DNA from 4 places in the Caballeronia sp. LZ065 genome. Region 1 is predicted to be linked to each of the others. Evidence: predicted binding sites of a transcription regulator. Region 1 holds the regulator's gene; each other region holds the start of a gene.
The links. The regulator LexA, encoded in region 1, represses DNA repair genes until DNA is damaged. The targets are predictions, from matches to a motif close to ACTGTATNNNNATACAGT.
Positions count from the first base shown of each region.

Region 2: the regulator LexA is predicted to act here: its motif matches at 3,167-3,184, upstream of QCE63_RS11285 (ATP-dependent helicase).
Region 3: the regulator LexA is predicted to act here: its motif matches at 3,135-3,152, upstream of QCE63_RS22040 (putative DNA modification/repair radical SAM protein).
Region 4: the regulator LexA is predicted to act here: its motif matches at 3,201-3,218, upstream of imuA (translesion DNA synthesis-associated protein ImuA).

Region 1 covers NZ_JARUXV010000001.1:1,668,296-1,673,247, forward strand. The annotation lists gene QCE63_RS07695 (DUF2939 domain-containing protein) at 1-548, opposite strand, end outside; gene QCE63_RS07700 (hypothetical protein) at 645-974, opposite strand; gene lexA (transcriptional repressor LexA) at 1,189-1,866, opposite strand; gene QCE63_RS07710 (sulfate ABC transporter substrate-binding protein) at 2,125-3,159, shown strand; gene cysT (sulfate ABC transporter permease subunit CysT) at 3,274-4,161, shown strand; gene cysW (sulfate ABC transporter permease subunit CysW) at 4,158-4,952, shown strand, end outside.
Region 2 covers NZ_JARUXV010000001.1:2,445,254-2,450,205, forward strand. The annotation lists gene QCE63_RS11275 (AzlD domain-containing protein) at 1-66, shown strand, start outside; gene QCE63_RS11280 (DUF4088 family protein) at 232-993, shown strand; gene QCE63_RS11285 (ATP-dependent helicase) at 1,003-3,132, opposite strand; gene QCE63_RS11290 (hypothetical protein) at 3,294-3,554, opposite strand; gene QCE63_RS11295 (hypothetical protein) at 3,595-4,059, opposite strand; gene QCE63_RS11300 (RNA-binding S4 domain-containing protein) at 4,356-4,577, shown strand; gene QCE63_RS11305 (MATE family efflux transporter) at 4,830-4,952, shown strand, end outside.
Region 3 covers NZ_JARUXV010000003.1:396,150-401,101, reverse strand. The annotation lists gene QCE63_RS22050 (SDR family oxidoreductase) at 1-481, shown strand, start outside; gene QCE63_RS22045 (UdgX family uracil-DNA binding protein) at 485-1,900, opposite strand; gene QCE63_RS22040 (putative DNA modification/repair radical SAM protein) at 1,911-3,122, opposite strand; gene QCE63_RS22035 (hypothetical protein) at 3,440-3,661, shown strand; gene QCE63_RS22030 (hypothetical protein) at 3,775-4,083, shown strand; gene QCE63_RS22025 (aldose 1-epimerase) at 4,691-4,952, opposite strand, start outside.
Region 4 covers NZ_JARUXV010000005.1:189,234-194,185, forward strand. The annotation lists partial or broken gene tnpC (IS66 family transposase) at 1-709, shown strand, start outside; partial or broken gene QCE63_RS34665 (IS30 family transposase) at 1,065-1,202, shown strand; gene QCE63_RS34670 (SOS response-associated peptidase family protein) at 1,384-2,343, opposite strand; gene QCE63_RS34675 (hypothetical protein) at 2,382-2,738, opposite strand; gene imuA (translesion DNA synthesis-associated protein ImuA) at 3,245-3,958, shown strand; gene QCE63_RS34685 (DNA polymerase Y family protein) at 3,882-4,952, shown strand, end outside.

The DNA of each region.
Region 1 (4,952 bases):
AAGATGGCTGAGTAGCGGGCGTCGCCTGCGCCGTGCTGATAGGTCACGACGAAAGTGCTCAAGCCTTGATAGCCCGCGGTCGTGGCGGGCGGTTGCGGCACCGCTTCGGGCGGCGGAGCGATGTTGCCCGATGCGGGCGCTCCCGATGATATCGCCGCCTCGTTCGTTCCGGCCGGCGACGGACGTTCGCCGGGTGTGCCGCGCGGCGGGATGCCGTTGAGAATGGCCGCGACGCCGTCAGGTGTTGCGTAGGTATCCACCAGCGGACCGACCACCGCCGCGCCGATCATCGCCCCGATGATCGCGAGCGGATTGCCGCTCTTCTGGATGTCCACGCGCCGTGTGAGCAAGGCAGCGACTTGTTCCTTGAGGCTCGCGCGCAGCGCGGGATAATCGACATATTGGTTGACTGTCTGCGCGTCGCGCGCATCGGCGGCGCGCTTGAGGCGATTTAGCGCGATATACGGCGATGCATAGATATAGCCCAACAGTCCGATGACGATCAGGACGACGAGCGTGGTCAGGGTGAAGCGGGTCGTGCGGGACATGCGACGGAAAGGCCTCGTGCGGAACGTGAATCCCGATTGACCGCGCATGCACCCGATAAATCCCTCGAACCAGAATTCAGCGACTGCCGGACCCGCTTACGCCAGGATTCCGCCCGCCAGCCCTGCGCTTTCCTCCGCGATGCAGCGGTCGAGCATGCGCGACACTTCGTCGATCTTGCCAACGAGAATCACGCGGGATTGTCCACGATAAACGCGCACCGGTGCGCGTTCCGCCGCTTCCGCGTGCACGGCGCTGTTCAGCGAAACCCGCGCAAAAGCGGGCTGACGCGACGGCAGTGCGGGCATGTCCGTCTCGAAGAGATCCGGCGTGGCTTCGGCGCGCGGCATGCCGCACGAAATCAGCGTGCGCAGATGGCGCAGACGGTCGAATTGGCGGAAGGGCAACAAGCGGGCGAAACGTTCCATGGTGACTCTCCAGACGATAGGACGCACAGCAGCGCGCCGCGAACGGTGGCCGTCATGCTGGTTTTCGGTTGAACGCCCGAGTGAGCGTTGCTGCGGTTGGTGAGGTGATATTCCGCTTTGTCCAGGACATTTATTGTCTCTTTAAGACAAGCGGGACATCAAAATTTCGAATCTTTTGCGAGTCTTGGCCTCACCAACGCTTGATGCCGGGATGTCAGAACTCGCCGGAACGAATCAGGCCGACCGCAATGCCTTCGAGCGCGAATTCGCCGGTGCCGGAGCGCACGAAAATGTTCTCGTAGTCCGGATTCTCGGCGATCAGTTCGACGCCGTCGCGATGACGCTTCCAGCGCTTCACCGTCACGTCGTCGCCCAGACGCGCGACGACGATCTGCCCGTCCTTCGCCTCGGTGCGCTTCTGCACGGCGAGCAGGTCGCCGTCGAGAATGCCCGCGTCGCGCATGGACAGTCCGCGCACCTTCAGCAAGTAGTCCGGCTTGCTCGAAAACAGCGCGGGGTCGCAGGCGTAGTGCTGAGAGATGTGCTCCTGCGCGAGGATGGGACTACCGGCCGCGACCCGGCCGACCAGCGGCAGCGAGAGCTGCATGATGCTCGCATGCGGCAGCGTGAACTGATGCGGCAGGTCTTCCAGCCGCTCGATGCGCGCTGACTCGGCCAGCAGCCGGATGCCGCGTGACGAGCCCGCCGCGAGCTCGATCACGCCCTTGCGCGCGAGCGCCCGCAGATGTTCCTCGGCCGAGTTGGCCGAACTGAAGCCGAGTTCGGCGGCGATCTCGGCGCGTGTGGGCGGGAAGCCCGTACGCTCGATCGCACGCTGGATCAGCTCGAACACCTGCTGCTGCCGCGCGGTGAGTTTGGATGTCTTGTTCACTGGCTCGGACCCCTCGGACACTGTATGGATGGACAGGTGACTGTATTTTTATACAGTATTCGGCGCTTTTCAAGCTTTACTTTAAGTTCGGCCGTGCGGGCCCCCGGCGCGCTCGATGTGCGGCCGGAGCGGCTTCCCATGCACAGGAATAAGCTTCTTAGCAGTTTTACGTATAAAAAAGTGAGAAACGATTATTTCTAATCATATAGACGCATCGTTAGACTGATTCCGTCAATTCGATAAGACGGAGAACGGGGAATGCAAAGCTTGAAATGGGGTTTGGGGCAGGGCGCGCGCCGCCTGCTCGCGGCGGCGGCGTTGACGGCGGCGGGCATCGGCATGGCTGCGTCCGCGAGCGCGGAGACATCGTTCCTGAATGTGTCCTACGATCCGACGCGCGAGCTCTATCAGGACTTCAATCAGGCCTTCGCGAAGAAGTGGAAGGCCGAGACGGGCGAGACCGTCACCTTCAAGCAGTCGCACGGCGGGTCCGGCGGCCAGGCCCGTGCGGTCCTCGACGGTCTGCAGGCCGACGTCGTCACGCTCGCGCTGGCGTATGACATCGACGCGCTCGCGGGCAAGGGCCTCGTCAATGCGGACTGGCAGAAGCGCCTGCCGGACAATGCCTCGCCGTACACCTCGACCATCGTGTTCCTGGTGCGCAAGGGCAATCCAAAGCACATCAAGGACTGGGACGACCTGGCGAAGCCGGGCGTGTCGATCGTCACGCCGAATCCGAAGACTTCGGGCGGCGCGCGCTGGAACTATCTGGCCGCGTGGGCGTATGCGCAGCACAAGCCGGGCGGCAACGAGCAGACCGCGAAGGATTTCGTGACGAAGCTCTACAAGAACGCGGGCGTGCTCGATTCCGGCGCGCGCGGCGCGACGACAAGTTTCGTGCAGCGCGGCCAGGGCGACGTGCTGATCGCGTGGGAAAACGAGGCGTTCCTGTCGCTGAAGGAGTTTGGTCCGGACAAGTTCGAGATCGTAGTGCCTTCGGTGAGCATCCTGGCGGAGCCGCCGGTCGCGGTGGTGGACAAGGTCGTCGACAAGCACGGCACGCGCAAGCTCGCCGAGGCGTATCTCAAGTATCTGTATAGCGACGAAGGCCAGCAGATTGCCGCACGCAATTTCTATCGTCCGCGTTCGAAGACGGTGCCGGCCGACCTCACGAAACAGTTTCCGAAGCTGAAGCTCTACACCATCGACGACACGTTCGGCGGCTGGGCCAAGGCGCAGAAGACGCACTTTGCCGACGGCGGCGTGTTCGACTCGATCTATCAGCCGCAGTAAGGACAGGTTCCGACGACGCGGCGCACCCATGACGCCGCGCGTCGCTCAAGCAGTACCCCTCAAGCAGTACCCCGGCAGCACGCGCCTCCCCCGGCGCAAAAGGAAGACTCAAGGATGACGACCTTCACATTCAGGAAACCGAGCGCCTTGCCCGGTTTCGGCCTGACCCTCGGCATCACGCTGGCTTACCTGAGCCTCGTGGTGCTGATTCCGCTTGCGGCCACCTTCGCGAAGACCGCGACGCTCGACTGGGCCCAGTTCGTGCGCGCGGTCACGTCGCCGCGCGTGCTGGCCTCGTACCGGCTGACCTTCAGCGCGGCCCTCGGCGGCGCGCTCATCAACGCCGTGTTCGGCTTTCTCGTCGCGTGGGTGCTGGTGCGCTACACGTTCCCATTCAAGCGCATCGTCGATGCCATCGTCGACCTGCCGTTCGCGCTGCCCACGTCGGTGGCGGGCATTTCGCTCGCCGCGGTCTATGCGAGCAACGGCTGGGTGGGCCAGTATCTCGCGCCGCTCGGCATCAAGGTTGCGTTCACGCCGCTTGGCGTGCTGGTCGCGCTGACGTTCATCGGCTTGCCGTTCGTCGTGCGCACGGTGCAGCCGGTGCTGGAGGACTTCGAGCGCGAGCAGGAAGAAGCCGCCGCATGCCTCGGCGCATCGCGCTGGCTGACGTTCCGCCGGGTGGTGCTGCCGTCGTTGTTGCCGGCGCTGCTGACGGGCTTCGCGCTGGCGTTCGCGCGTGCGCTCGGCGAATACGGCTCGGTGATTTTCATCGCCGGCAACGTGCCGATGAAGTCTGAGATCACGTCGCTCCTCATCATCACGAAGCTCGAACAATACGACTATGCCGGCGCCACCGCGCTCGCCGTCGTGATGCTGTGCGTGTCGTTCCTGATGCTGCTGCTCATCAACACCTTGCAGTGGTTCCTGCAACGGCGCACGAGCAAGACCGGCGCCGCGCCGGTGCATGTTACGCAGGCGACGGCAGGAGAACCGGCATGAGCAAGGTCCTGCCATTGCAAACCACATCGCAGCGTGACACGCACACGCTCAATCCCGTCACCGAACCGCGCGCGGTGCGCTGGCTGCTCACGGGCATCGCGCTCGCGTTCCTGGCGTTCTTTCTCGTCGTGCCGCTCGCGGCCGTGTTCGCGCAGGCCTTCGCCAAGGGCCTCGACTACTACTTCGAGTCTCTGAAGGACCCGGATGCCTGGTCCGCGATCCAGCTGACGCTCCTGACCGCCGCGATCGCCGTGCCGCTCAATCTCGTGTTCGGGCTGGCGGCTTCGTGGGCCATCGCGAAGTTCGAGTTTCGCGGCAAGGCGCTGCTCACCACGTTGATCGATCTGCCGTTCTCGGTGTCGCCGGTGATCTCCGGCCTCATCTACGTGCTGATGTTCGGCGCCCAAGGCTGGTTCGGTCCGTGGCTCGCCGCGCACGACGTGCAGATCATCTTCGCGGTGCCGGGCATCGTGCTCGCGACGATCTTCGTCACGTTCCCGTTCGTCGCGCGCGAACTGATCCCGCTGATGCAGGCACAGGGCAACGACGAAGAAGAAGCGGCGCACGTGCTGGGCGCATCGGGCTGGCAGATCTTCCGTCGCGTGACCTTGCCCAACGTGAAATGGGGCCTGCTGTACGGCGTGATCCTTTGCAACGCGCGCGCCATGGGCGAGTTCGGCGCCGTCTCGGTGGTTTCCGGCCACATTCGCGGCCAGACCGACACCATGCCGCTGCACGTCGAAATTCTCTACAACGAATACAACTTCTCGGCAGCGTTCGCGGTGGCGTCG
Region 2 (4,952 bases), 780 kb from region 1:
CCGCTTCTGACCATTGCTGTCTCCCTGACCGTGTTCTTCGTCTGGCAACTGCTGGTTCTGCGCTAACGTTTTCCATCGATCGGCCCGCAATTGGCTTTCAAAAAGCACCAAAAAAGCCTCAAGTTCCCGGAACCCGCGCCGATATCAGAAACGAATGGCCTCCGCCCACAGAAGCGGCGCCACCAGCATTACCCGCTTCCGACGCATCCGGAAGCGGAACCGGGAACCAACATGCGCCAAATCACCCTTTCGCTCCGCGAAGAGACGATCGCTTCCTTGCAGCGCGACTTCGACGCCTTCCTGCGTCTGTCGCTGAAGCTGGATCCGCAGTTCGTCACACCGTCGTTCGAAGACTTCCTGCGGGCGATCCTGCTCGACAATCACACGCCGCTCACCGAGCAGGCCGTGCAGCGCATGCTCTCGCACGGCCAGTACGCGTGGGCCAAGCGCGCGCTCGACAAGGAGTTTCCGGATGTCGTCGAGATCCTGATCCGTCAGGCGGCCGAACATGGCTTCGCGTTCGCGATTCGCGCCGACTGGACCGCGGAAGATCTCGTCAAGGCGTCGCGCGAATGGGCGGCGGCCATCGTCACCGAAGCCAAGGGCGACGTATCGCAAGTGGACATGCTCGCGTCGCAGATCAAGTCCGCGGCGGCGGACATTCGCGAAGTGGAAGAGAAGATGCAGACGCCTGCGTGGCGGCTCGCGGATTCGCTGCGCCAGCGCGTCTACGAAATGAAAATTACGGTGGAAACGAGCGTCGGCTCGACAGCGCGCGAAAAACTCGGCGAACTGCGCTGCCTGCTGCGGCTCGGCATCGTGTATGGCTCGATCCAGAAGCAGGAAGCGCAGCAAGTGCTCGAAATCCTGCGCTCGCTGCGCCCGGAATTGTTCGTCGAAGAGCCTTACGACGGCTACACGCGCTTCGCCGCCTGGCTGCGCAGCATCTTCTCGCCGCCGCGCACGCCGCGCGCCTCGCGCGCACCGCGCTGAGCGCGCCTCTTACTCCCACATCCCCTTCAGGCGCGCCGCGATATCCAGCTTCGCCTTCGCGGCCGCCGCCAGCCCCGCGGCCGTCGGCGCCGTGGGCGCGATCACCGGCGGCCAGGCGGCCGTCTCGAATTGCGGCAGCAGATGCGGCGGAATGAAGCGTGTGCGCTGCGCCCATACGTGGCGGTCGCCGAGATGCGTCTGGTTGTGCACGTAGAAGCGCTGCGGCGTGATGACGTGCAGGTCTTCCTTCGCACGCGTCATCGCGACATACAACAGGCGCCGTTCTTCATCGATTTCCTCGTCGCTGCCCGTGCCCAGATCGGACGGAATGCAGCCGTCGACGCCATTCAGCACGAAAACATTGCGCCATTCCTGACCCTTGGCCGAATGAATGGTCGAGAGGATCAGATAGTCTTCGTCCAGCAGCGGCACGCCGGATTCGTCGCTGGTCGCGTCGGGCGGGTCGAGCGTGAGTTCGGTGAGGAAGCGCTCGCGCGTCGGATAGGTCGACGCGATGCTCTCCATCTGCATCACATCGCCGATGCGGATCGCCGCGTCCTCGTGATTGCGTTCGAGATGCGGTTCATACCAGCGGCGGATCATTTCGAACTCGGCGGGCCAGCCCGATTCGCGGCCGCACAGCTTCGCCATCAGCCCGACGAAACGCGGCCAGTCCTCGCTGGCGCGCGCGGGCGCCTGAAAACGGGCAATGGCCTGCGACGCCACCGCCTGCGGCGCGCTCACGCTGTCGAGCAGGCGCCCGGCCAGCGCCGGCCCGATGCCCGGCAGCAATTGCGCGACGCGAAAGCCCGCGACGCGGTCGCGCGGATTCTCGGCCCAGCGCAACACGGCGAGTACGTCCTTGACGTGGATCGAATCGAGAAACTTGAGGCCGCCGAACTTCACGAACGGAATATTGCGCCGCGTGAGTTCGATTTCGAGCGTGGCGCTGTGATGCGCCGCGCGGAACAGCACCGCCTGCGACTTGAGCTTCATGCCGCCTTCGCGCGCCTCGAGCACTTTCTCGACGACATAGCGCGCCTGATCCGCTTCATCAGCGACGCTGACGACGCGCGGCTTCTGCGCCGACGCCTTGTCCGTCCACAGGTTCTTCGTATAGCGCTCGGACGCGAGCCCGATCACCGCGTTCGACGCCTCGAGGATCGGTTGCGTCGAACGGTAGTTGCGATCCAGCGTGACACTGGCGGCGGGTGGGTTGAAGTGTCCGGGGAAGTCGAGAATGTTGCGCACCGTCGCGCCGCGAAACGAATAGATGGACTGCGCATCGTCGCCCACGACAGTCAGGCCGCGCCCGTCCGGTTTCATCGCGAGCAGGATGGACGCCTGCAGGCGGTTGGTGTCCTGGTATTCATCGACCAGCACGTGATCGAAACGGCTCGACAAGTCCGCCGCCACCGACGGCTCCGCAGCGAGATGCGACCAGTAGAGCAGCAGGTCGTCGTAGTCGAGCACGCTTTGCGACTGCTTGGCGTTCACATATGCGGCGAACAGGCGCTTCAGGTCGGATTCCCACTCGCGGCACCAGGGAAACGACTGGTCGAGCACCGTGGCGAGCGACGCGCCGGTGTTCACGACGCGCGAGTAGATCGAGAAGCAAGTGGACTTGGCCGGAAAGCGCTTTTCCTTCGATGACAGCCCGAGCTCGTGCCGCACGAGGTTCATCAGGTCGGCGGAATCTTCGCGGTCGTTGATGGTGAACGACGGCGCGAGGCCGACGAGATCGGCGTAATCGCGCAGCAGTCGCGCGCCGACGCTGTGGAACGTGCCGGACCACGTCAATCCCTGCGCGATGGCGCTGCGCGCACCGAGCGCCTGAGTGGCGATGCGGGTCACGCGCCGGGTCATTTCGAGCGCCGCGCGGCGCGAAAAGGTGAGCAGCAGGATGCGATGCGGATCGGCGCCTTTCACCAGCAGGTGCGCGACGCGATGCGCAAGCGTATTGGTCTTGCCGGATCCCGCACCCGCGATGACAAGCAGCGGCCCGCCACGACGATCGGGTTCATCGACGCCAAATTCGACCGCCTGGCGTTGTGCCTCGTTAAGCTTCGCGAGGTAGTCCGCGACTTGTCTGGCGGTGGAATCGGCAGCGGTGTCGGCGGTATCGGGGAGCGTGAGCACGGGTACAGGGACGGGCGGGAAAAGAGTGACGCACACTGTATATCCATACAAGCTTTGCACGCAAGTCTTTGCCTGGACTCAGCTTTTGACCCCGAAAAAGAAACAAGCCCGATCCGTTGGGGAACCGGGCTTGCGGCGTCGATCGACGCGCGTTCAGACGTTCAGTCCGCCTTCTTCGCGTTTTTCAGCTTCGCGTCCGCAGCGGCTTCGTTGGCTTCGGACTGGGCTTCGGTCTTCTTCTTGTCGGCCTTGGCCTGCGCCACGGCGGCGTCCTTGTCGGCCGATGCCTGCTTCTTTGCCGCCTTCTGATCGGCCTTCGTCATCGGCGCGTCGCTGGTGGTCTGCGCGATCGACGCCGCGCTCGCGCTGGCCAGCGTTGCCGCGACAAGCGCGGCCAGGAATGCCTTCGATCCTTGCTTCATATGTCCTCCCTGGAACGATTTCGCCGGGACAGCGACATGCTTAGTGCTGCAGTCCCGTGTCCTTCGGCGCGTTCGGCTCGGTGGCGTTCAGTTCTGCCTTCGCGGCGTCCTTGTCGGCCTTGCGATTGATCTTCGCGTTCTTCACCTCTTCCTTGTACTGCGCGTTGGCCTGCTGGCTCTGCGCCTTCAGTTCGGCCTTCGACGACTTCTTCGACGCGCGGTATTCAGCGTTGGCCTGCGCGTTGGCATTGCGGCGCTGGACGAGCGGATCGGTCGGCGCGGGCGCGACGAGGTTCTGCTGCGGCGGCGTCACGGGCTGCTGGGCCTGCGCGGGCATGGCGTTGCCGGGCATCGGATTCGACATCTGGCCCGGCGCCGGCTGCATCGTCTGCGCCTGTGCGGGCGCCGGCGTCATGGGGGCCGGCTGCGTGCTTTGCGCAAAGGCGCTCGACGCAGCAAAGGTGGCGATGGCGGTGCCGATCAACAGAATGCGAGCTTGAGTCATGAGCATGTCCTCTCTCTGATTTGTGTGCCGTCGGATCGTTGTCCGCACGGCGTTTGTCGATTTGGAAAGATGACCGAAGCTGTTTCAGTCAAACCGTCGGACCCGCCGGCGCGCGATCGAGTTCTGCAAAACCCGTCATTGTTACCGACGGTTTCATCTGGCTACATTTGCCAACCAGACTGCTTTCGAACCGGTTACCGGGGTCTCGCTTGTAGGGAGCACGTCGCATGCCCGGCGCGTGCTCGCCGGTGGTTTATGATGGACCCCTCCTTCCCGCAATCCCGCTTCGCCCGTCCATGCCGTCACTACAATTCACCCTCACGGGCGACTTCGTCGAACTTCACAACCTGCTCAAGCTGATGGGTCTCGCGGACAGCGGCGGCTCGGCGAAAGCGCGGGTCGCCATGGGCGACGTGACCGTCGACGGCCACGTGGAGATGCGCAAGACATGCAAGATCCGCGCGGGCCAGGTCGTGAAGCTCGACGGCCAGACCATCCGCGTGCGCGCGCCCGAATGACCGTCGCGGAGTTTGAGTGCAGGCGTCACGCGCTTGCCAAAAGCCCGGCATAAGCCGGCGCGTCATCGACACGCCGCACGCGAGGCAATAAGCTTGTCATCTTCCGTTTTCGACGCCCCTGCATCCCGGAAGGGCGCGGAATAATCCCGGTGTCGGTACGGTCAGGACGCTTGCGGACCCGCGCCACGCCGCCGCACCTGAAGCGCCGCCGAAGACGCGCCCGCCCCTGCTCCGTTTGATTCGCTCTCGACCATGCAAGCCCAAACCCCGCGCGCGCAACGCGCGCATCAAGGACCACCGAGCCTCACCCGTCACGCCGCCGACACCGCGCGCCTCGCGGCGCCGCTCGCGATCGCGCAACTCTCGCAGATGGCG
Region 3 (4,952 bases), on a different contig from region 1:
CGACGAATGGCTGCGCTTTCTCAATGCCAATGTGATGTCCGGCGTGCGCCTGTCGCGCGCCTACCTGCCGAAGATGAAGGCGAAGAACTGGGGCCGCGTGGTGTTCATCAGCAGCGAGAGCGGCGTGCAGATTCCCGTCGAGATGATTCATTACGGCGTGACGAAGACCGCCCAGATCGCGCTGGCGCGCGGGCTGGCGGAGACGTGCGCGGGCACCGGCGTCACGGTCAATTCGGTGCTGCCGGGGCCGACGAGTTCGGAAGGCGTGACGGAATTCGTCGAGAAGCTGTCGGGCGGGAAGAGCTTCCACGAGTTCGAGACGCAGTTCTTCGAGGAAGCCCGGCCGACTTCGATCCTCAAGCGTTTCATCACGCCCGAGGAGATCGCCAACATGGTGGCCTATGTGTGTTCCGAACTGTCGGCGGCGACCAATGGCGCAGCCTTGCGCGCCGATGGCGGCGTGGTCCGCTCAGCGTTCTGACGGCTAGCCGCCGCTGAGGCGGCGTGCCTGTTCGAGCGCTTCGACGATGGCCGCGACAGTGCGCTCGCGCGCGGCCTCGTCGTTCTGGCGCAGCGCGTAGGAAGGGTGATACGTCGCGACGACCTGTCTGTTCTGGTACGTCACCACGCGGCCGATATGCGCCGAAAGCGTCGCGCGGCGGCCGAACAGTGCCGCCAGCGCCGTTGCGCCGAGTGTGACGATGACCGGCGCGCCCACCTCGTGCAGTTCCTGTTCGAGCCAGTACGAACAGGCTTCGACTTCCTGCTGCGCGGGCGTCTTGTGCAGACGCCGCTTGCCGCGCGGCTCCCATTTGAAGTGTTTCACCGCATTGGTCAGGTACGCCTGTTCGCGCGGCACGCCGGCGCGTCGCATGGCTTCGTCGAGCAGTTGTCCGGCCGGGCCGACGAACGGCTCGCCTTTCAGATCTTCCTGATCGCCGGGCTGTTCGCCGAGCAGCATGATGCGCGCCGCCGATGATCCCGCGCCCGGCACGGCCTGCGTCGCGTGCCGCCAGAGATCGCAGCGGCGGCAGGTATCGAGCGAAGTGGGCGCGTCGCGTTCGGGCTGGGCTTCGTGCGCGTCGACCTGCACGGCCTTGCCGCCGAGCGCGCCGACACTTGACGCCTGTGCGACACGTCGCGCGCCGCCACGCGCCGCGCTGACCATCTGCGGAATCAGCGCGCCCTCCGGCAGCCCTTTCCAGAAACGCACCGGCATATGCTGTTCGAGCGCCGACTCGTTCAGCCGCGCGGGGTTGAAGATGCTGCGGTAATAGGTCATCCAGAGCCCTTCGGCGGCGTCGGGCGTGTCGACGGCATGGTCCGACGCAAGCGCGGGGCGGCGTTCGAGTTGCAGGCGTGTGCCGTCGAACATCGCGGCGCCGTCGGGGGTCGCGATCAGCCAGGTCGAACGGCCCATGCGCGCGGCGAAATGCTCGGCACCCCAGGCGAGGACATCGTGATCCGGCTCGTACCACGCGACATATTCCGGCGCGCCGAGCGCCGCGTCGCGCTGGCGGAACCGCACGTAAGCGATCATGTCGTGCTGGGCGCGCCGCACTGCCTTGGCCATCTTGTAGAGGCGCGCGCCGTCTTCATCGGCCGCCGATGCCACCGAGCGGTCGCCCTGCGCCCAGCGCCATAGCACGCGGTAGAGAAAGCTCCAGCGACGCTCGTCGCGGAAATGCGCGGCGTCCTTCAGCAGCGCGGACAACTCGCGCGACACGCGGATCCGCGGCGCATCCGGTGCTTCATGTTGAGGGACGGGTTCGTTGAACAGCGCGGGTTCGGCCTGCGCCGTGCGCCAGTCGATCGACTCGGGCGCGAGACCCTGCGCGAGGGCGTCGAGGGCGGCGGTACGCCAGGCATCGAAATCGTCGTCGATGGAGATGATGCGCATCAGATCAACGTCAAATCAGCGACAGCTGCACCGGTCCGGTCGCGAGCGCCCGCCGCAGATTCTCCGAGGGCGTATCCGCCAGCGGCGGCTTGTAGTCGGCCGTCACGACGAACGGCTTCACCTTGTCCATTGCGCAGCGCAGCCGGACGAGATCGTCGTAGCGCACCCGCCGCGCACGCCGCAATTCGACGATGCGCTTTGCATTGCGCATGCCGATGCCCGGCACGCGCGCGATCATGCGCGCGGGGGCCACGTTCAGATCGACTGGAAAGCGTTCGCGATGGGCAAGCGCCCAGGCGAGTTTCGGATCGACGTCGAGCGGCAGGTTGCCGGCATCGCCGAGCAGTTCGGCCGCGCCGAAGCCATAGCCGCGCATCAGGAAGTCCGCCTGATAGAGCCGGTGCTCGCGCAGCAGCGGCGGCGCCTTTGCGGGCACGCCCGACGGACTGTCGGGAATCGGGCTGAACGCCGAGTAGTACACGCGTTTCAGCTGATAGGAACCGTAGAGCGTTTCGGCGGTGCCGAGGATGGTGCGGTCATCGGTTTCGTCGGCGCCGACGATCATTTGCGTGCTCTGCCCCGCCGGCGCGAAACGCGGCGCGCGCGGCTCTGCTTCCGACTCCTCGCGGGCCACGCGAATGTTGCCCATGGCGAGCTTGATCGTGCGGCCGCTTTTCTCGGGCGCGAGGCGTTCGAGGCTGATCTCCGTCGGCAGTTCGATATTCACGCTCAGACGGTCGGCATAGCGGCCGGCCAGCGCGATGATTTCGGGATCGGCGTCGGGGATCGTCTTCAGATGGATATAGCCGCGAAAGTGATGTTTCTCACGCAGCGACTTCGCGACTTGCACGAGTTGGTCCATCGTGTAATTCGACGAGCGGATCACGCCGGAACTGAGAAACAGCCCGTCGATGTAGTTGCGGCGGTAAAAGTCCAACGTGAGGTTCACGACTTCGTCAGGCGTGAAGCGCGCGCGCGGCACGTTGCTGGAACGGCGGTTGATGCAGTACTGGCAGTCGTACAGACAGAAGTTGGTCAGCAGAATCTTGAGCAGCGAGACACAGCGGCCGTCGGGCGTGAAGCTGTGGCAGATGCCGGAGCCGGTGCTTGCACCCAGGCCGTCGATGCCGCGCGACTCGCGTTTGGGCGCCCCGCCGCTCGCACACGACGCGTCGTACTTGGCGGCGTCGGCGAGAATTTCGAGCTTTTCGGAAAGTTCCATCTTGAGAACAATACTGTGTTTATATACAGTATCTCATGTTGAGTAAGGATTGAGAAGGCGGTGTTGAGGAGATGAGCGCATGTTGTGGGCCTGCGCCTTGACGCCTTACTGCTAAATGCTCATGTGTGAGCGGTAGAGAGCTTGATCGCTCACTTGCGAGCGCTTGAATGTAGTCGCTTGGCTTCAGATAGTCGCCTTGCCGAGCATTTTCAGGTCGGGGGCGTCCTTCGCCTGACCACTGATATGGGTTTGACTCTTGCGACGCCCTGCACAGCCTTTGCGACCATGCCCTGCCGAAACAGAAACTGGAGACATTGATGCGATTCGACTACAAGACCTTCCATATCGACTGCACGGCCCGTCACGACGAGGACGGGAGCTTCTACGCTCACGCCCGGATCACTCGTGCTCACGGCGAACCGGCTGCGCAACTCGAAATTTTCGATTCTGGCGATCTCGACACTTTTGCGAATGAATCGGATGCGCTGCACTGCGCCCGGTCCTGGGCTATTGAGTGGTGTAACGAGGCGCAGGCCTGACGCGTTCCGAATCTCCTGTTTGCAAGGCACGAGCCTTGCGCGATGTAAGGCGTATGGCTGAGGCGTTGAGCCGACGGGCTATGCGAGATCATCTATAAATGGGAGGACACATCATGAAGAACGCGAAGAAAGGATTGCTGGTATCCGTCATGTTTCTGAGCCTGTCCGGCGCGGCGTTTGCGCAGGGCGCGGGCGGCGGAGCTGGGGGTGGGGCCGGCGGTGGTACGGCAGGGGGTAACGGCGCTGGCCAGGGTGGTACGGGGATGGGCACGCCAAACAGTGAGGGCGTGACGGGCACGACGTCTGGTGCATCCGGCGCGAACACGATGAGCTCACAACATGGCTCGAGCAAGATGCAAAAGAACAAGAAGGGCGGCATGGATTCTGGCTCGTCGAGCGGCGGCGCAGCCAAATCCTATTGAATTGTTAGAAGAGTCGATAAAACAGCGTGACGGTGCCCGGGCCAGCGAGCCTGGGCGTGACTGCCTCATCTCTCTCGAAGCTCCCGAAGCGCTGCATAGACTTCTCGATGGTTTCCCTTGCATGCCGATCGGCCGCGCGTAGCGCTGGGCTGGCGCTTTCAATGGCTGCGCCTGTTTGTTAAACGGCGCGATGTCACGGTGGGTCCGCGATCCAAGCCCGGTGTGGCCTGTGAGGGCACTCGCTACTGCCGGGCCAAAAACGTGGTTTTGTGCTGCGCCCGTGTGATGACGCTGGGCGGTAAGGAAGCTGCTTTCTTTGGTGACTTTCTTTGCAGCACGCAAAGAAAGTTACCCCCGCCCCGGGGAGGGGCAGTACTAACGGACCGACGCGAAAACGGGAAGTTAATAGAAGTGGGGGGGCGAAAGTTAAAACCCCGCCCGGGAAGGGTCATTACTGATAGACCGACGCGAAAACGGGAAGTTAATAGAAGTGAGGGCGAAAGTTAAAACCCCGCCCGGGAAGGGCCATTACTGATAGACCGACGCGAAAACGGGAAAGCTATGGAAAGCTATGGAAAGCGCAACGCTTCCCGACCCTGTCAGGACCTCAATCGAAACGAGTTGTCCACTTGAACGTCGCACTGGCGGACTCGCCAGGCAAGAGCACGGTGCCGCCCTTCATCGCGTGATCGACAGAATCGAGATTGACCCAGTCGGCCACATTGCTCACCGGCTCGACGCATAGCAAATCCGGAAACGCGGACGGTGCATACACGACCATGTGCGCGAAGTCAGGATCGGCAGAAAGCGTGACAGACCGCCGCTCATCGGGCCATTCAATGATCGCGGTGCGCGACCAGCATGCATAG
Region 4 (4,952 bases), on a different contig from region 1:
TATCGGCGAAGACATTAGCGAGAAGTTGGATTACGCACCGGGCGTGTTTACGGTGGAGCGGCACGTTCGCGGTAAATGGGTATGTCGTAACTGTGAGACGCTGATCCAGGCACCCGTACCCTCGCACGTCATCGATAAGGGCATCCCAACCACCGGACTTCTGGCATCAGTCCTAGTCAACAAATTCGCAGATCACCTGCCCCTATATCGCCAAGAGCAGATCTTTGAGCGGGCGGGCCTGGCGATACCGAGATCTACGCTAGGCGCGTGGGTGGGCACCTGCGGCGCGCAGTTGCAGCCATTGGTCGATGCCCTCCATCGAGAGATCTTGAAGCAAAGCGTGTTGCACGCGGACGAGACCCCGGTGCAAATGCTCAGCCCCGGTAAGGGGAAGACGCATCGGGCTTATCTGTGGGCGTACACGCCTACGCAGTTCAGCAACCTTCGCGCGGTGGTGTACGACTTCGCCGGCAGCCGAGCCGGCGAGCATGCCCGCACCTTCTTGACCCGCTGGCACGGCAAGCTGGTATGTGACGACTACGGCGGTTACAAGGCCTCCTTCCTTCAGGGCGTCACCGAGATCGGCTGCGCAGCTCACGCGAGGCGCAAATTCTTCGAGCTGCACGCCAATCACAGCAGCCAGCTCGCTGGGCAAGCGCTACCATTCTTCACTGAGCTCTATGTCATCGAGCGGGATGCCGCGAATCTTCCATGCGGGGCGGATGCTGGGGCTGCTGCTGCACGGTACTAGCGTCGTGATCGATGAACGTGCGGATGAAGGCATTCGTGCGCATCTCACTGTGCGCGCGGGCGAATGCGAGACGCTCGCCGTCGTCGCTGGCGAGGATGAACCGCTCGTCGTGCCGCCCATCGAGGATATCGATGCGCGGATCGATACATCGGATGCTGCATGGCGCGAATGGACGGCGAATATTCGTTATGACGGGCCGTACCGTTCGCTGCTGATCCGAAACGCGCGGGCGCTGAAATTCCTGCTGTATTCGCCCAGCGGCGCGATTGCCGCTGCCGCGACGACTTCGCTGCCGGAGCGGATCGGGGGGAACAAAGGTACCGATCTATCAATAGACTCACAAGCCAAACTCAACGCCGTGGCGCGACGGCTGAACGAGCGCCCAAGAAAGACCCTGGCTTACGAAACGCCAGCCGAGCGATTCCAGCAAACTATTGCATCGATCGGTTGAAGCCACCGCCGTGAAGTGCCGGTCGCCTCGCGCTACAGCCCCCCGTTCTGCTAGCTGGCGCTGCTGATTCTTGATAGTCCAAGAAATTCCGCGCTTTCAAGTCAAACTGACCGTGCGCTCGTCCAACGAATTCCGATCGCCGACACTCTTTCGCCGATGGGCTCGACGCAACAATAAACTTTTACGCCGCGAGACGGTGCTCATAATAAGGCCGATCGCGATCATCGAGAATGGCATACATGGGTTCGAGATCGGATCCGCCTGGGCTCAACCATGCCTCGATGTTTTCCGCCTTGATTGGGACGATACAACGGTCATGACCGGCCGCTTCGACCTCAGGCGGCGGTTCATCGGTGATGGCGGCGAAGGAAAGTAAATCAGGCTCGCCAGGCGCAGTCCATCGCGACCAAAGGCAGGCGACGTGCATCAACTGGCCGTTGTTCGGACGGAATTCCAGTACAACATTCTCGTCCTGCTCGTGCGATTCCAGGAGCGTGCCTTCCATCTTGGCCTTGCTGACGTTTTCATAGAACACGTCGACCAGCATGATGCCGTGCGTGTGGCCAAAACACGGTTTCCAGAACCCTTCGAGATTATCCCGACGAGCGTTGTACGTGCCGGGGAAGCGCCGATCATAGTTCTCGGGCTTCCCCGCGATACGACATTGATAGCGCATAGGTTTGACGACGTACTGTCCGTCTTCGATGATCAGCACTGGCGCATAGTGTCCGGGAAAGATTCGCGAGTCGCGTTCCTTAGGCGTGGTGCGCCGCAGGTCGTCGATCCGACGAAGAGCGGAATCTATTTTGTCGGTGGCGATACGGCGGCTTTCTGCCGCCGCTTTCGTGACCTTTATCTGTAACGCACGCTCGGCATCGGCGAGGCGGGTGCGCTGCTTGAAAAGATCCTGTTCGAGCGTGTTCGCCTGCCCTGTGTTGAAACGATCGATGGATTCCTTGATCTGGCGTTCGTCGTCGTTTTCTGGATGAAGAAAGGCGTCCTCCATCGCTTTCGGGATCTTGGCTTTGCTGCCTTCGGCGCGTTCCCAGAACAGGCGCGCGAACTCGCGGATATCCATCTGTGCGCCAAACATCTTCACGTAGCGTCGATAGTCCGCCTGGATCTGCGCCGAGTAGCACACTGCCGCCTCCTGTAAGGTTCAGCTGTTCGCCTGATCGTCTATGTTGCCGTGCCGGTCGCCTCGCGGCACAGCTTCATCATCTTCTGGACCACCGTGCTCGCATGGTTTAACCCCATATCGCCAGTGAAGAGCACTGGCACATCGGATTGACGGAGGGCGATCCCTGCGCTCTTCAGATCACGGCGGGCAATGTTGAGGGCCAATTGTCCGATGCGCACGCGCTCCGGCCAGCTCATCGTAACGAGGTTTCGCTTAAGCCAGATGCGGCAGCTATCCACGACGTGATCCACCCGCCACTCCTGTGTCAGCGCATGCGAGGCAGCAAGCGTTGCCACCAGAAAACACAAGAGGTCGGCCCGCGCGCCATTCAGCTCGTCAATATCGGATAGATCCATTGCGCTCCTCGTGTGTTCTTAACATACTAGCCGCCTTCGTCGGCCCGTTCGCCACCTCGCGAAATCAGCCGTTTCGACTGCCCGCCTGTACGCAAGTGCGGTCGGCTTACCCACTTTCAACAACCGAGATCGACGGCGCGCTGCAGGCTACCCCGCCCACCGCGCGATCGATCACATCAGGCACAGTAGTGGCGGTCCCACGATGTCGTCAGCCCGACAACGGTTTGAACTCGTCGGGCGACCCTGCCTCCACGGTTCAACCATTCTCTTGCAAATTAGGCTCGCCGACTTTTCCTTAGGCCACAGCCTTGCCAATCGTCACGTCGCCAGACGTCTCGCGGAGCTTGGCGACGAGGTCGACGAACTCGGGCGTCGGTGTCTCGGAGCAAGCATAGGGGTCAAGTCTCTGCGGCCACATAAAAAGGTGCAGATCACTGCTCCGATTTCTGCGCTACACTCGATACTGTACATTTATACAGTGGTTCCACGCCCCGCTATTACCGATCATGGCCGCTTTGCCTAAACACATCGAGTCGATTCACCCGGCGCTTTGGCGTGGGTCTCAACTCGCGCGTGCCTACGGAAAAACCATCGATACCGGCTACGCCGCGCTGTCGGCGGAGCTGCCCGGCGGTGGTTGGCCGGTCGGCGCGCTGGTGGAATTACTGGTGCAACAGCCAGGCATCGGGGAGATGCGCTTGCTCAACCCTGCACTCGTCGCCTCAAGCAAGCGGCCAGTCGCCCTTTTACAGGCGCCGCACATACCGAACAGCTTGGCGTTCGCCTATCTGGGCGTGCCGCTGGACAAGCTCATGATGTTGCGCGCACCCAAGACAGCGGACGCCCTTTGGTGCGCCGAGCGTGTGCTGAACGCACGAAGTTGCGGTGCACTGCTCTTGTGGCAGCAGCATATCCGGTCTGAAGCATTGCGGCGTTTGCATCTGGCGGCACAAGCAACGGAAACCCTGCTGATCCTGGTCCGACCGCTAGCCGCCGCCCAGGATTCATCGCCTGCGACGTTACGGCTCGGTGTACGGCCAGCCGATGGCGGAATCGTCGTCGACGTGATCAAGAGACGAGGACCCACGCGCACCGACCAACTGTCCATCCACCTTCAACCTTCACCGATTCTGCTCAGCCCTCATGGCCGTGTTCGTCGCCATCTTCCTGCCCCGGCTTTCGCTGGAGGTGTTTCGGCCGAGGTACTCACCTCGGGCTGAACACGGCTGTGCAGTGCTCGAACGCGACAAGGTCATCGTGCTTGATCAGGTGGCAAGAGAGGCAGGGGTTATGGTGGGCATGAAGCGCGGTGGCGTCACGACGCTCGCAGTGGATGCGTTGATGTACGACCGCAGTCCCGCGCGCGAGCTTGATGTGCAACGCGAAGTCGCGTTCGCGCTGCTGCGCTTTTCGCCTCAGGTAGCGGTGCGGGAAGAAGAAACGATTGTCGTGGACGTGACCGCAAGTCTGCGTCTGTTTGGCGGCATCCGACACGTTTGCCGACAGATCCGAGAGACGGTCAACGCGATCGGCGTGACCGCCCGCATGAGCGTCGCGCCTACGGGCCAAGGCGCGTGGCTTCTCGCCAAACGCGGCCGCCGGCGGGTACTCAAAATGGCCTCGCTTGAACGCAGTCTCAGGGAGCTTCCTTTCATGGTGGTCCCCGAAGTTCGGTCTTTTGGGGAATGGTTCAACGGCCTCGGTTGCCAAGTGCTCAATGATGTTCGTCGTCTGCCACGGGCAGGACTTAAAAAGAGGTGCGGTGTGGATTTACTGGATTCGCTTGACCGCGCCTATGGCCTGTCACCGGAACTCTACGAGTGGCTGGAGCTGCCGCCTTCGTTCAGCGCGCGCACCGAGTTGCCGGATCGCGTCGAGCATGCGGAAGCGGTTCTTTTTTCCGCGCGACGGCTGATCGTGCAGTTGTGCGGTTGGCTGATCGCGCAGCAGCTGGCACTTACGCAAGCCACGATTACGCTTGAGCACGAGCGCGGCCGCCAGGCAATCGAGCCAACGACGATTGAAATTGCGCTTGCCGAACCGACGTGGCAGGAAGAGCATCTCGTTCGTCTGTTGAAGGAACGGCTCGGCCGTATCGAACTTGAGGCAGCCGTTATTGCTCTGCACCTGACAGCATCGAAAGTGGAGCCGGCGGAGCCGCCGAGCGACTCGCTGTTTCCTGACCCCGGAGGATCGGCTCAAGATCACAATCGC